DNA from 3 places in the Edwardsiella sp. EA181011 genome. Region 1 is predicted to be linked to each of the others. Evidence: predicted binding sites of a transcription regulator. Region 1 holds the regulator's gene; each other region holds the start of a gene.
The links. The regulator PurR, encoded in region 1, represses purine synthesis genes. The targets are predictions, from matches to a motif close to CANGCAAACGTTTGCNTG.

Region 1 (4,211 bases):
ATTACCGTACGCCATGAATGCGCTGGAACCGCATATCTCCGCCGAAACGCTGGAATACCACTACGGTAAGCACCACAACGCCTATGTGGTCAACCTGAATAATCTGATCAAAGGCACGGAGTTCGAAGGGAAATCGCTGGAAGAGATCGTGAAGAGCGCCTCCGGCGGTATCTTTAACAACGCCGCTCAGGTGTGGAACCACACCTTCTACTGGCACTGTCTCTCCCCGAACGGCGGCGGCGAGCCACGCGGCGCCCTGGCTGACGCCATCAACGCCGCCTTCGGCTCATTTGCCGCGTTCAAAGACGCGTTGACCAAGTCTGCCGTCGGCAACTTCGGCTCCGGCTGGACCTGGCTGGTGAAAAAGGCGGACGGCACCCTGGCCATCGTCAACACCGCTAACGCCGCGACCCCGCTGACCGGCGACGACAAGCCGCTGCTGACCGTGGACGTATGGGAGCACGCCTACTACATCGACTACCGTAACGCTCGCCCGGTGTACCTGGAAAACTTCTGGGCGCTGGTAAACTGGGAGTTCGTCGCCCAGAATCTGGCGTAACCGGCCGCAGAGATAAAAAAGGCGCTCACCGAGCGCCTTTTTTATTTATGCCACCCGCTGACTTAGTGCAGTGCGGCGATCAGGCTGGCCACGACGATCAGCGCCAGCGCCACCACCGTTGTTACCAGAGAATACTTCAGATCGTTTTCCATCCTGACACCTCATGTTTTACGTTCCGGATCAATTTTTACTGACTTGAAAGTTCGCACAAAACCCGTGTTAAATCATTTTTACATAAATCACATCTTAAAACACGCAGAAAATCTTATGATTACATCCTGCGCAAATCGCCAATTAGTGCTTCCCCTTTTGCCTGAGATCAGACAGAATTTGCGGTTTACTGCCGCGTGCCGACGCTATAATTCTAAACAAGAAATGGCAAACGTCACCCTATTGCGCAAACGCGCCGGCGCCGAGCCGCGCTGTCAGGCGTATTTTCCGATGCACGCAGGCAAACGATTAACAAAACGGCGACGCAGCGCGTACGCCCAGGAGTCATTTGTTTCATGGCAACGATTAAAGATGTGGCAAAGCGCGCAGGCGTATCGACCACCACGGTGTCTCACGTCATCAATAAAACCCGCTTTGTCGCCGACGAGACCAAAGCCGCCGTCTGGGAGGCCATTAAAGAACTACACTACTCCCCCAGCGCCGTTGCCCGCAGCCTGAAGGTCAACCACACCAAATCCATCGGCCTGCTGGCGACCTCCAGCGAGGCGCCGTACTTTGCCGAGGTCATCGAATCGGTAGAGAATAGCTGCTACAGCCAAGGCTATACCCTGATCCTGTGTAACTCCCACAATAATCTGGAGAAGCAGAAAGCCTACCTGGCCATGCTGGCGCAGAAACGCGTCGACGGCCTGCTGGTGATGTGCTCCGAATACCCGGAAAACCTGCTGGAGATCCTGGAGGACTACCGCCACATCCCGATGGTGGTCATGGACTGGGGAACCCGCCGCAGCGACTTTACCGACGCTATCCAGGACAACGCCTTCGAGGGAGGCTATCTGGCCGGCCGTTACCTGATCGAGCGTGGCCACCGCGACATTGGCGCCATCACCGGCCCGGTATCGCGCAACACCGGCGGCGGTCGACTGCGCGGCTTCCTCAAGGCGCTGCAGGAGGCCAATATCACGCCGCAGGAGTCATGGCTGGTCGAAGGCGACTTCGAGCCGGAGTCCGGCTATGCGGCGATGCAAAACATTCTGGCGCAGAAACAGCGTCCGACGGCGGTGTTTGTCGGCGGCGACATCATGGCGATGGGCGCCATTTGCGCAGCGGATGAGATGGGACTGCGCGTACCGCAGGATATCTCCGTCATCGGCTACGATAACGTGCGCAACGCCCGCTACTTTACCCCGGCGCTGACCACCATTCATCAGCCCAAGGAGCGCCTTGGCGCCATGGCGTTCGACATGCTGCTCGATCGCATTACCAGCAAGCGCGAGGACGCCCAAACCATCGAAGTACATCCTAAGCTGGTTGAGCGCCGCTCCGTGGCCGACGGACCGTTCATCGACTACCGCCGCTAAGCGCGTGTCTCGGCTAGTCCTGTTTCCCGCGCTGGTGCTGCTGTCCGGCGCGCTGCCGCTGGCGGCGATGGTCCCGGCAACCCTACTGCCGCTGACCGGACAGGATGCAGGACAGGCGCTGCAGCGACTGCTGCAGTGGCCCGCGCTCGGTCACAGCCTCGGTCTGTCGCTGTGGATAGCGCTGGGGGCCAGCGCCGGTGCCCTGCTGCTGGCGCTGGCGCTGGCCGGGTTCACCCTGCGGCGTCAGCGTCAGCATGCGCTGGCGCCGGCGCTGCTGTTGGCGGCCCCCCACATCGCCCTGGCCACCGGCCTGCTGATGCTGCTGGCGCCAACCGGCCTGCTGTGGCGCCTGATGGCGCCGCTGTTTGGCTGGCAGCAGCCGCCCGACCTGCCGCTTCCCAACGATCCCTACGGCCTGAGCCTCTCGCTGCTCCTGCTGTTAAAAGAGACCCCCTTTTTCTATTTGCTTACCCTGAATCTGGCCGCCCGCTGCGCGGCGCCGCGGCAGCTGCGTATCGGCGCCGCGCTGGGCTATCCCCCGGCGCAGGGCTGGTGACGTATCGTGGTTCCGCAGCTGCTGCCGGGGCTACGCCTGCCCATGTTCTGCGTCCTGGCCTTTGCCCTGTCGGCGCTGGATCTGGCGCAGTTGCTCGGTCCGCAGCGGCCGCTGCTGTTTGCGCAGCTGCTGTGGCAGTGGATTGCCGACGGTGGGCAGACGGCGCTAGCGGCCCTCGGGGCGCTGCTGCTGATGCTCTTAAACGCGCTGGCGCTGCTGCTCTGGTATGGCATAGAGCGCCTGTGGGTCGCCGTGGGCCGCCGGCCCCCGCGACGACGCGTCGCCCTCGGCGGGTCAGCGGCCTATGCCGCCTTTTGGCCCCTGGCGCTGACCGCTGCGGCCTACCTGATGCTGGTGCTGATTTCGCTGGCCCAGCGCTGGCCCTTTGCGCAACGCTGGCCGCAGCAGTGGCGCTATGACAGCTGGCTGTACAGCCTCAGTGACTGGAGCGCCCCGCTGTGGCATACCCTGTGCATCGCGCTGGCGGTCAATCTGCTGGCGCTGATCCTGGCGCTCGGCACGCTGGAGTGGTATGCCCTGAGACGGCGGGCCCCCGGTGCCTGGCTGCTGTTGCCGCTGCTGCTGCCGCAGATGGGGCTGATCTTCGGCCTGCAGTATTTCGCCGCCCGCAGCCAGCTGCTGGGCAGCTACCCGCTGGTTATCTATGGCCAGCTGTTGTTCGTCACCCCCTACTACCTGCTGACGCTGTCCGGCGCCTGGCTGCGTTTCGATACGCGTCAGATCCGGGTAGCGCTGGCGTTAGGTAAGACGCCCTGGCAGGCCTTTTACCGGATTAAGCTGCCGCAGATGCTGCCGGCGCTGCGGCTGACGGTGGCCTTTGGCATCGCGGTCAGCGTCGGCATGTATCTGCCGACGCTGGGGCTGGGCGCCGGGCGGCTGCCGACCCTGGCCACGGAAACCGTCGCCTATGCCAGCGGCATCGATCGCCGCCTGGCCGCCATCGGCGCCCTGTGGCAAACCCTGCTACCGCTGCCGGCATTTTTGCTGGCGCTGTGGCTGCCGCGGCGCGGTATACGAGGAGCAACGTCGCATGACCACCCTTAATCTCCGCCAGCTGAGCGTCGAACTGGCCGGGCGTCCCCTGCTGGCACCGTTGACGCTGACGGTCGCGCCGGGGGAGATCGTCACGCTGATGGGCCCCAGCGGCTGCGGCAAATCCACCCTGCTGGCCGGGATCGGCGGCCATCTGCAGCCGCCGCTGGTCGCCCGCGGCGAAGTCTGGCTGGATCGGCGCAGCCTGAGCCGCGTGCCGCCCTGGCGGCGCGGGATCGGGCTGCTGTTTCAGGATGATGTTCTGTTCCCACACCTGACTGTAGCGCAGAATCTGCGTTTTGCCCTGCCGCCGGGGGTATCGGATGAGGCGGTGACGCGCGCGCTGCAGCAGGCGGAGCTGGCCGGACGGGGCGCCAGCTATCCCGCCGCCCTCTCAGGGGGGCAGCGCGCGCGCATCAGCGTACTGCGCACGCTGCTGGCCGCGCCCTCGGCCCTGCTGCTCGATGAGCCCTTCTCCCGCCTGGACGCCCCGCTGCGCCGCCGTTTTCGC
Region 2 (4,211 bases), 1.2 Mb from region 1:
CGCCGCAGGTGCAGGAGGATATCAGCATGGCGCTGCGTCTCGATCCCGGGGAGGTTTCCGCGCTGATGCTGCTGGCGGCGGATGCCTTTATGCTGGCGGACTACCCGCGGGCGATCGGGCTATGGCAGCGCCTGCTGGACGACGGATCTGCGCGGATCAACCGGCGTCAACTGATCGAGGCTATCACCACCGCCCGCATGATGCAGCGGCAGGGATAGCTACAGCGGGGGCTACGCGCAGCCCTTTGTCCCGCGGGGGCGGCGGGCGGTCAGTGGCCGGGTGGCTGTGACCTGGCTTTCGACCCAGCCGTCCTCCAGGCGGGTGCGCAGGGTATCGCCCGGAGCGACCTGCTCGCGGCGGCGCAGCAGCTGGCCGTCATCGCGCTGGGTCACGCTGAAGCCGCGCGCCAGCGTTGCCAGGGGGCTCATGCCCTCCAGGCGTGAGCACAGGGCGCCAAAGCGCTCCCGCCGGGCAGCCACGCTACGCTGCAGCTGACTTTCCAATCGGTGGCTGAGCAGCTGCAGGCGGTACTGCTGCTGGCGCAGGGTATGCGCCGGAGAGTGCTGTTGCAGGCGTTCACCGCCCAGGCGCCAGCGTCGCTCCGCCAGGCGTAGCCGGGTATCGATGGCCTCCTCCAGGCGGCGGCGTAGGCTAAGCAGTCGCGCCTGCTGGCGCGCCAGACGCAGCTGGGGGTGCTGTTGCTCCAGGCGGTGACGCAGCTGCTGTAGGCGCTGACGGCGGCGCGCGAGGGTATAATCCAACGCCATATCCAGCCGCTGACGCTGGCTCAGCAGACGGCGCAGCAGTTCGTCCCGGTTACGGCTGACCACTTCGGCCGCCGCCGAGGGGGTCGGCGCGCGCAGATCGGCGACAAAGTCGGCGATGCTGACGTCGGTCTCATGGCCGACGGCGCTGACGATGGGAATACGACTGGCGAAGATCGCCCGCGCGACCCGCTCGTCGTTAAAGCTCCACAGATCCTCCAACGATCCGCCGCCGCGTCCGACGATCAAGACGTCACACTCCGCCCGTTGGTTGGCGCGTTTGATGGCGCCAACCAACTGTGCCGGAGCCTCGGCGCCTTGCACCGCGCTGGGGTAGATCACCACCGGCAGGGCCGGATCGCGCCGGCGCAGCACATGCAGCACGTCGTGCAGCGCCGCACCGCTGGTGGAGGTGATCACCCCGACGCAGCGCGCCGGCGACGGCAGCGGCTGCTTGTGGCCGACGTCAAATAGCCCTTCGGCCTGCAGACGCTGCTTGAGCGCCTCGAACTGCTGCTGCAGCAGGCCGTCGCCCGCCGGCTGCATACTTTCGGCGATCAGCTGATAGTCGCCGCGCGGTTCGTACAGCGTGATACTGGCGCGCACCAGGACCTGCTGGCCATTCTGCGGACGAAAGGTGGCGCGGCGGTTGCTGTTGCGAAACATGGCGCAACGCACCTGTGCCTTGTCATCCTTGAGGGTGAAATACCAGTGGCCGGAGGCGGGCTGGGAAAGATTGGAGATTTCGGCCGACAGCCAAATCTGCCCCATCTCCAGCTCCAACAGCTGGCGCACGGTCTGATTTAACCGGCTGACGGTAAAGATGGTGGGGGTAACAGGCTGCGTCATGTGACCTAGATCAAACTTAAAATCATACTGTTAATTAGTCGATACTACATGCATGAACATGCATCGCAAGATATTTTTGAAAAAAATGCTGGAGGCAACCGATTCCGGCCTGTATAATGCCGCGGCAATATTAAATCTGGTTTGACCTTCCTCTCTGGTGAGATATTGCCCATGCTACGTATTGTTAAAGAAGCCCTGACGTTTGACGACGTTCTTTTAGTTCCTGCCCATTCTACCGTTCTGCCGAACACCGCCGAACTTGGCACTCAGCTGACTACCACTATTCGCCTGAACATTCCTATGCTGTCCGCCGCCATGGACACCGTCACCGAAGCGCGTCTGGCCATTGCGCTGGCGCAGGAAGGGGGGATTGGCTTTATCCATAAGAACATGTCCATCGAGCGCCAGGCCGAAGAAGTACGCCGGGTGAAAAAGCACGAATCCGGCGTGGTGACCGACCCGCAGACCGTGACGCCGAGCACCACCCTGCGCGAAGTGAAGGCCCTGACCGAGCGTAACGGCTTTGCCGGTTACCCGGTGGTGACGGAAGATAACCAGCTGGTGGGGATCATCACCGGCCGCGACGTGCGCTTCGTGACGGACCTGGAGCAGCCGGTCACCGCCGTGATGACGCCGAAAGAGCGTCTGGTGACGGTGAAAGAGGGCGAAGCCCGCGACGTGGTGCTGCAGCGCATGCACGAAAAGCGCGTAGAGAAGGCCTTGGTGGTAGACGATAGCTTCCACCTGCGCGGCATGATCACCGTGAAAGATTTCCAGAAGGCTGAGCGCAAGCCGAACGCCTGTAAGGATGAGCATGGCCGCCTGCGCGTCGGCGCCGCCGTCGGCGCCGGTGCCGGTAACGAAGAGCGCATCGCCGCGCTGGTCGAGGCCGGCGTCGATGTGCTGCTGATCGACTCCTCTCACGGTCACTCCGAAGGCGTGCTGCAGCGCATTCGCGAAACCCGCGCTAAATTCCCGCAGCTGCAGATCATCGGCGGTAACGTCGCCACCGCCGCCGGCGCCAAGGCACTGGCCGACGCCGGGGTGAACGCCGTCAAAGTGGGTATCGGACCGGGCTCAATCTGTACCACCCGTATCGTGACCGGCGTCGGTGTACCGCAGATCACCGCCGTCTCTGACGCCGTCGCCGCCTTGGAAGGGACCGGCATTCCGGTGATCGCCGATGGTGGTATCCGCTTCTCCGGCGACATCGCCAAGGCGCTGGCCGCCGGCGCCGCCTGCGTCATGGTCGGCTCCATGCTGGCCGGGACCGAAGAGTCTCCGGGGGAAATCGAGCTGTACCAGGGGCGCTCCTTTAAGTCCTACCGTGGCATGGGCTCGCTGGGCGCAATGTCTAAGGGCTCCTCCGACCGTTACTTCCAGAGCGATAACGCCGCCGATAAACTGGTGCCGGAAGGCATCGAAGGGCGCGTGGCCTATAAAGGCCGCCTGAAAGAGATCGTACACCAGCAGATGGGCGGCCTGCGCTCCTGCATGGGGCTGACCGGCTGCGCGACCATCGATGAGCTGCGCACCAAGGCGCAGTTCGTGCGTATCACCGGCTCCGGTATTCAGGAGAGCCACGTACACGACGTGACCATTACCAAAGAGTCACCGAATTACCGTCTGGGTTCCTAACCCGGCGAGCTGGGCCCGGCGCTGCGCCGGGCCCGCTGAGTTTGTACCGTTTTGCCCGATCAATTTGCCAATACAGAGCCCCTAATGACGCAAAATATTCATCAAGATCGTATCCTGATCCTGGATTTCGGTTCACAGTACACCCAGTTATTGGCCCGTCGCGTGCGTGAAATTGGCGTTTACTGCGAACTGTGGGCGTGGGATGTCAGCGAAGCGCAGATCCGCGAGTTCAACCCCAGCGGCATCATTCTGTCCGGCGGCCCGGAGAGCACTACCGAAGCCGGCAGCCCGCGTGCGCCGGAGTTTGTATTCCAGGCCGGCGTCCCGGTCCTGGGCGTCTGCTACGGAATGCAGACCATGGCCATGCAGCTGGGCGGTCGCGTGGAGAGCTCCACCGAGCGCGAGTTTGGCTATGCCAAGGTAGAAGTCACGGCGCCGGGTCGTCTGTTCGACGGCATTCAGGACGCCCTTAGCGCCAACGGTAACGCCGTGCTGGACGTGTGGATGAGCCACGGTGACAAAGTGACGGCGATCCCGTCTGACTTCACCACTGTCGCTAGCACCGAAACCTGCCCGTACGCCATTATGGCCAACGAAGAAAAACGCTTCTACGGCGTGCAGTTCCACCCGGAGGTTACCCATACCCATCAGGGCCAGCATGTGCTGCAGCGCTTCGTGTTGGAGATCTGCGGCTGCGCCGCGCTGTGGACCCCGGCCACCATCATTGAAGATGCCGTCGCCCGCATGCGTGAGCAGATCGGCGACGACGAGGTGATCCTCGGCCTGTCCGGCGGCGTGGACTCTTCTGTCACCGCGCTGCTGCTACATCGTGCCATCGGCAAGCGCCTGACCTGCGTCTTCGTGGACAACGGCCTGCTGCGCCTGAACGAAGCCGAGCAGGTGATGGACATGTTCGGCGATCGGTTCGGCCTGAACATCATTCACGTCAACGCCGAAGCG
Region 3 (4,211 bases), 1.9 Mb from region 1:
GGTGAATGACCATATGCCAGGCTGCTGTCTGTACCATGATGCATCCCCTGTATCTGCATCCGGCCAGGCCCGCTGATACGTCGGCGCTGCTGGCGTTGTGGCTGAAGCTGACGATCCAGGCTCACCCGTCGATACCGCCCGGCTACTGGCGCGCCAGCCTGCCGTGGGTGCGCGATGCCTATCTGCCGGAGGGGCAGACGTGGCTGGCGACCGACCGTGGACGGATCGGCGGTTTTATCTGCATATTGCCTGGCCATCTGCTCGGTGCGCTGTTCGTGGCGCGGCGCTACCGCGGACGCGGCGTGGCACAGCGTCTGATGCATCACGCTAAACGCCACCATCCCTGGCTGCTGCTGGAGGCGTACTGTGCCAACCGGCGGGCGCAGGCTTTTTACCGCCGACAGGGGTTCCACTGCATCGACAGGCAGATTCAGGCGCAGACAGGCCAGGCGGTGGCCACGCTGCTGTGGCAGCGTGGGGCGGTGCTTGAGAAAAGCGAGCGTCTTGATTACACTGCGCGCTCTTCCGTCATGGGGGAGTAGTCTGTCGGTGCGCCAGCGCCGACGCTGACGTCAACAAACTTGGTGTTATCATCATGGCGTCAGCGCCCGTCACGAGATGGGTTGACGAGACCTGTGGCCGGCCAAGGCGCACTCCGGGGTGAGGGCCTGGTCGCGCCATGTGTCTATGAGACTCACCCCGGTATATGTTCCGCTGTGTCCATTATTCTTACTCCGATGAGCTCCGTCGCCCTGGCTGAAATCGGCGATAAAACTCAGCTTTTGACGCTGCTGCTGGTAGCGCGCTTTGGTAAGCCTTTCCTGATCCTGTTGGCAATTATTCTGGCAACGCTGGTTAACCACTACTTTGCTGCCCTGATAGGGGAGCTGGTCACTCAGTTTCTCAGTCCGCAGATTATGCGCTGGATGGTGGCGGCGGGCTTCTTGGCCATGGCCGTGTGGGTACTGTTTCCCGATAAAGATGACGGTGAGATCCGCGGGGGGCATCCCTTCTGGACGTCGCTGGTGGTGTTCTTTCTGGCCGAGATTGGCGATAAGACCCAGATTGCGACCGTCCTGCTGGGCGCGCACTATCAGCATATTACCTGGGTCGTCCTGGGGTCGACGCTAGGGATGGTGCTGGCCAATGCGCCGATGCTGTGGTTCGGTGCTCGGCTGCAGCCCTACCTGAAGAGCGGCTGGGGAAGGCAACTTTCTTCCCTGCTGTTTGCGATTTTAGGAGTTGTTACCCTTATCCTGTGACGTGATTTTTGCTCCACTCATACTGAACCAATGCCCACCGAGCCGGTCAGACGGGGGCAGCGCGACCGCGGCAGGTGCCGCGCATCACGCATCACGCTATCTTGACGTCCCCGGGAGCGGGGACATTTATCGACATTGAGGTTTATTCATGAAAAAAAGCCGTTTTTGCATCGCAGGCCTGATCAGTGCGGCGCTGATCCTATCCGGATGTACCACCAATCCCTATACCGGTGAGTCTCAGGCTGGGAAGTCCGGCGTCGGCGCCGGCTTGGGTGCCCTGCTGGGCGCCGGCGTGGGCGCACTCTCCTCTTCTAAGAGCGATCGTGGTAAGGGGGCGCTGATCGGCGCGGCGGCGGGTGCGGCGCTGGGCGGCGGCATCGGTTATTACATGGATGTACAAGAGGCGAAGCTGCGCGACAAGATGCGCGGTACCGGGGTGAGCGTCACCCGTCAGGGCGATAACATTGTCCTGAATATGCCGAATAACGTGACCTTTGATTCGAATAGCAGCAATCTGAAGCCGGCCGGTGCCAATACGCTGACCGGGGTGGCGATGGTGCTGAAGGAGTACCAGAAAACAGCGGTTAACGTCGTGGGCTATACCGATAGCACCGGTAGCCGCGATCTGAACATGCGCCTGTCACAGCAGCGCGCCGACAGCGTTGCCAGCGCGCTGATCGTGCAGGGCGTGTCCGCGGGACGCATTCGCACCATTGGTATGGGGCCGGCGAACCCGATTGCAACGAACAGCACTGCCGCGGGGAAAGCACAAAACCGCCGCGTGGAAATCACGCTTAGCCCGCTGTAAGGGGCTCAGCCATGGGGTGCCCGGCCTGGTCGGGCAGCTCAGGCGCCGCCTTTGCGCAGCAGATAGCGGTAGGGCGTCTGCTCGATCTCCTGCGCCAGCAGGGCGTGATCCATAAAACGGCAGAAGCCGGGAATATCGCGGGTGGTGGCCGGATCGTCGGCGATGATCAGCAGGGTTTCACCCGCCGCCATATGGCGTACGGCCTTGCGTACCATCATTACCGGCTCCGGGCAGCGCAGGCCCAGAGCGTCTAGGGTTTTGTCCGGATTGGCGAACAGATCGGTCATGGCAGGTCTCTGAATAGCGCCGTTCAGGGCGGTCGCACGAATAAATAATCTAACGTCGCTAGGGCGTATCCCGTCATTGGCTGTGCGCGTCGCTGACGCGCACCGTTACGGGACGCGCCCTAGTGTACCCGGCGCTGCGCAGGCTGCAAAGGGCGTTAACGATTGCGTGAAAAATAACCGTTGCATCGTGGCGAGAGCCGGGTATGATCGCCGCCGCATCCGTTAAGGATGATCGTTTTCTTGGGTTCCCTCACCCCAATAACCAAAAAGGTGACATCGATGTTTAGTTTTACACCGCAGCAGCGGTTTACGGCCCTGTGTTGGCTGTCTCTCTTCCACGTCTTGATTATCACATCAAGCAACTATCTGGTGCAGCTGCCGATCACCGTGTTCGGTTTCCATACCACCTGGGGCGCCTTTACCTTCCCGTTTATCTTTTTGGCGACGGATCTGACCGTGCGTATCTTTGGCGCACCGCTGGCTCGGCGTATTATTTTGGCGGTGATGGTGCCAGCGCTGCTGATCTCCTACTGTGTCTCCGCCCTATTTTTTCAGGGGCAGTGGCAGGGCTTTGCCGCGCTGGGCAGTGTTAACCTGATGGTCGCGCGCATTGCCTGTGCCAGCTTTATGGCCTATGTGCTGGGGCAGATACTGGATGTGCATGTGTTTAACCGCCTGCGGCAGACGCGGGCCTGGTGGGTCGCACCGACCGCCTCAACGCTGTTTGGCAACATCAGCGATACGCTATCGTTTTTCTTTATTGCCTTTTACCGCAGCAGCGACGCGTTTATGGCAACCCACTGGGTAGAGATTGCGCTGGTGGATTATGCATTCAAATTGTTGATTAGCATGGTTTTCTTCTTGCCGATGTACGGCGTTATGCTGAATATGCTGCTGAAGCGGATAGCGTTTCGCCAGCGGCAGGTCTCGCCGGCGTGATTCACGCGGGATGAGGGAGACGAAACGGGGTGCGCGCAGGCGTGCCCCGTTGTCGTTTCGGGATACCGCCGCCGCTAACGGATAACTCAAGTCTATAAAAAATTCATATATATCATTATGATATATAATTTTATTTCGCTTTTTTCTGCGCTATGTTCCTCCACAGGAGAGATCTTTCTGAGGAGAATATTATGTATAGATCTGCACGGATGTATAAATACCTGCTATTGATATGCGCCCTGCTGTCGCCGTTCGCGGCGACGGCGTATTCCGCCGGAGCAGGGCAGCCGCCGGTGGTTTCCCGAGTACATCCGCTGCTGCATGTTCAGGGATACACCTTTCGCGATGCTAACGGCAATGGCCGCCTGGATCCCTATGAGGATTGGCGGCTTTCTGCGGAGCAGCGCAGCGCCGATCTGGTCGCGCGTATGACGCTGTGGGAAAAGGCCGGCATGATGATGATCGATACGTTCCGGGTGGCGCCGCAGGGTGCGATCCCCCAGGAGGAGGCTGCGTTAATCCGTGAGCAGCATATGACGCGCTTCATTTTCCGTAATCCGGTGGTGTCGCAGCCGCAGTCCGGCACCAATCAGCTGACGCCCCGGGAGGTGGCAGAGGCGCTAAATCGGGCCCAGGAGATGGCGGAGCGAACCCCCCACGGCATTCCGGCGCTATTTAAGTCTAACGCCCGCAATCACATTGATCCCCAGGCTCGGGAGGGGATCAATGTGATTAGTGGCGCATTCTCCTCCTGGCCGAAAGAGGCGGGGCTGGCGGCAACCCGAGACATGTCCCTTATCCGTGAGTTTGCCGGGATTATGGCCCAGGAGTGGCGCGCCGTCGGTATTCGCGGCATGTATGGTTACATGATGGATCTGGCGACGGAGCCCCGTTGGTATCGCGTTCATGAAACCT

Region 2: the regulator PurR is predicted to act here: its motif matches at 1,705-1,722, upstream of guaB (IMP dehydrogenase).
Region 3: the regulator PurR is predicted to act here: its motif matches at 2,509-2,526, upstream of QY76_RS02660 (7-cyano-7-deazaguanine/7-aminomethyl-7-deazaguanine transporter).

Annotation. Positions count from the first base shown of each region.
Region 1 is NZ_CP011364.1:2,661,550-2,665,760, forward strand. It holds gene sodB (superoxide dismutase [Fe]) at 1-559, shown strand, start outside; gene QY76_RS18770 (YnhF family membrane protein) at 622-711, opposite strand; gene purR (HTH-type transcriptional repressor PurR) at 1,066-2,091, shown strand; gene QY76_RS19330 (hypothetical protein) at 2,096-2,647, shown strand; gene QY76_RS11705 (hypothetical protein) at 2,654-3,712, shown strand; gene QY76_RS11710 (ATP-binding cassette domain-containing protein) at 3,699-4,211, shown strand, end outside.
Region 2 is NZ_CP011364.1:1,435,517-1,439,727, forward strand. It holds gene QY76_RS06385 (hypothetical protein) at 1-218, shown strand, start outside; gene xseA (exodeoxyribonuclease VII large subunit) at 231-1,613, opposite strand; gene guaB (IMP dehydrogenase) at 1,785-3,251, shown strand; gene guaA (glutamine-hydrolyzing GMP synthase) at 3,336-4,211, shown strand, end outside.
Region 3 is NZ_CP011364.1:587,468-591,678, reverse strand. It holds gene QY76_RS02685 (DNA-3-methyladenine glycosylase I) at 1-76, shown strand, start outside; gene QY76_RS02680 (N-acetyltransferase) at 36-542, shown strand; yybP-ykoY riboswitch at 522-624, shown strand; gene QY76_RS02675 (TMEM165/GDT1 family protein) at 717-1,262, shown strand; gene QY76_RS02670 (OmpA family lipoprotein) at 1,411-2,070, shown strand; gene tusA (sulfurtransferase TusA) at 2,109-2,357, opposite strand; gene QY76_RS02660 (7-cyano-7-deazaguanine/7-aminomethyl-7-deazaguanine transporter) at 2,637-3,296, shown strand; gene QY76_RS02655 (glycoside hydrolase family 3 protein) at 3,488-4,211, shown strand, end outside.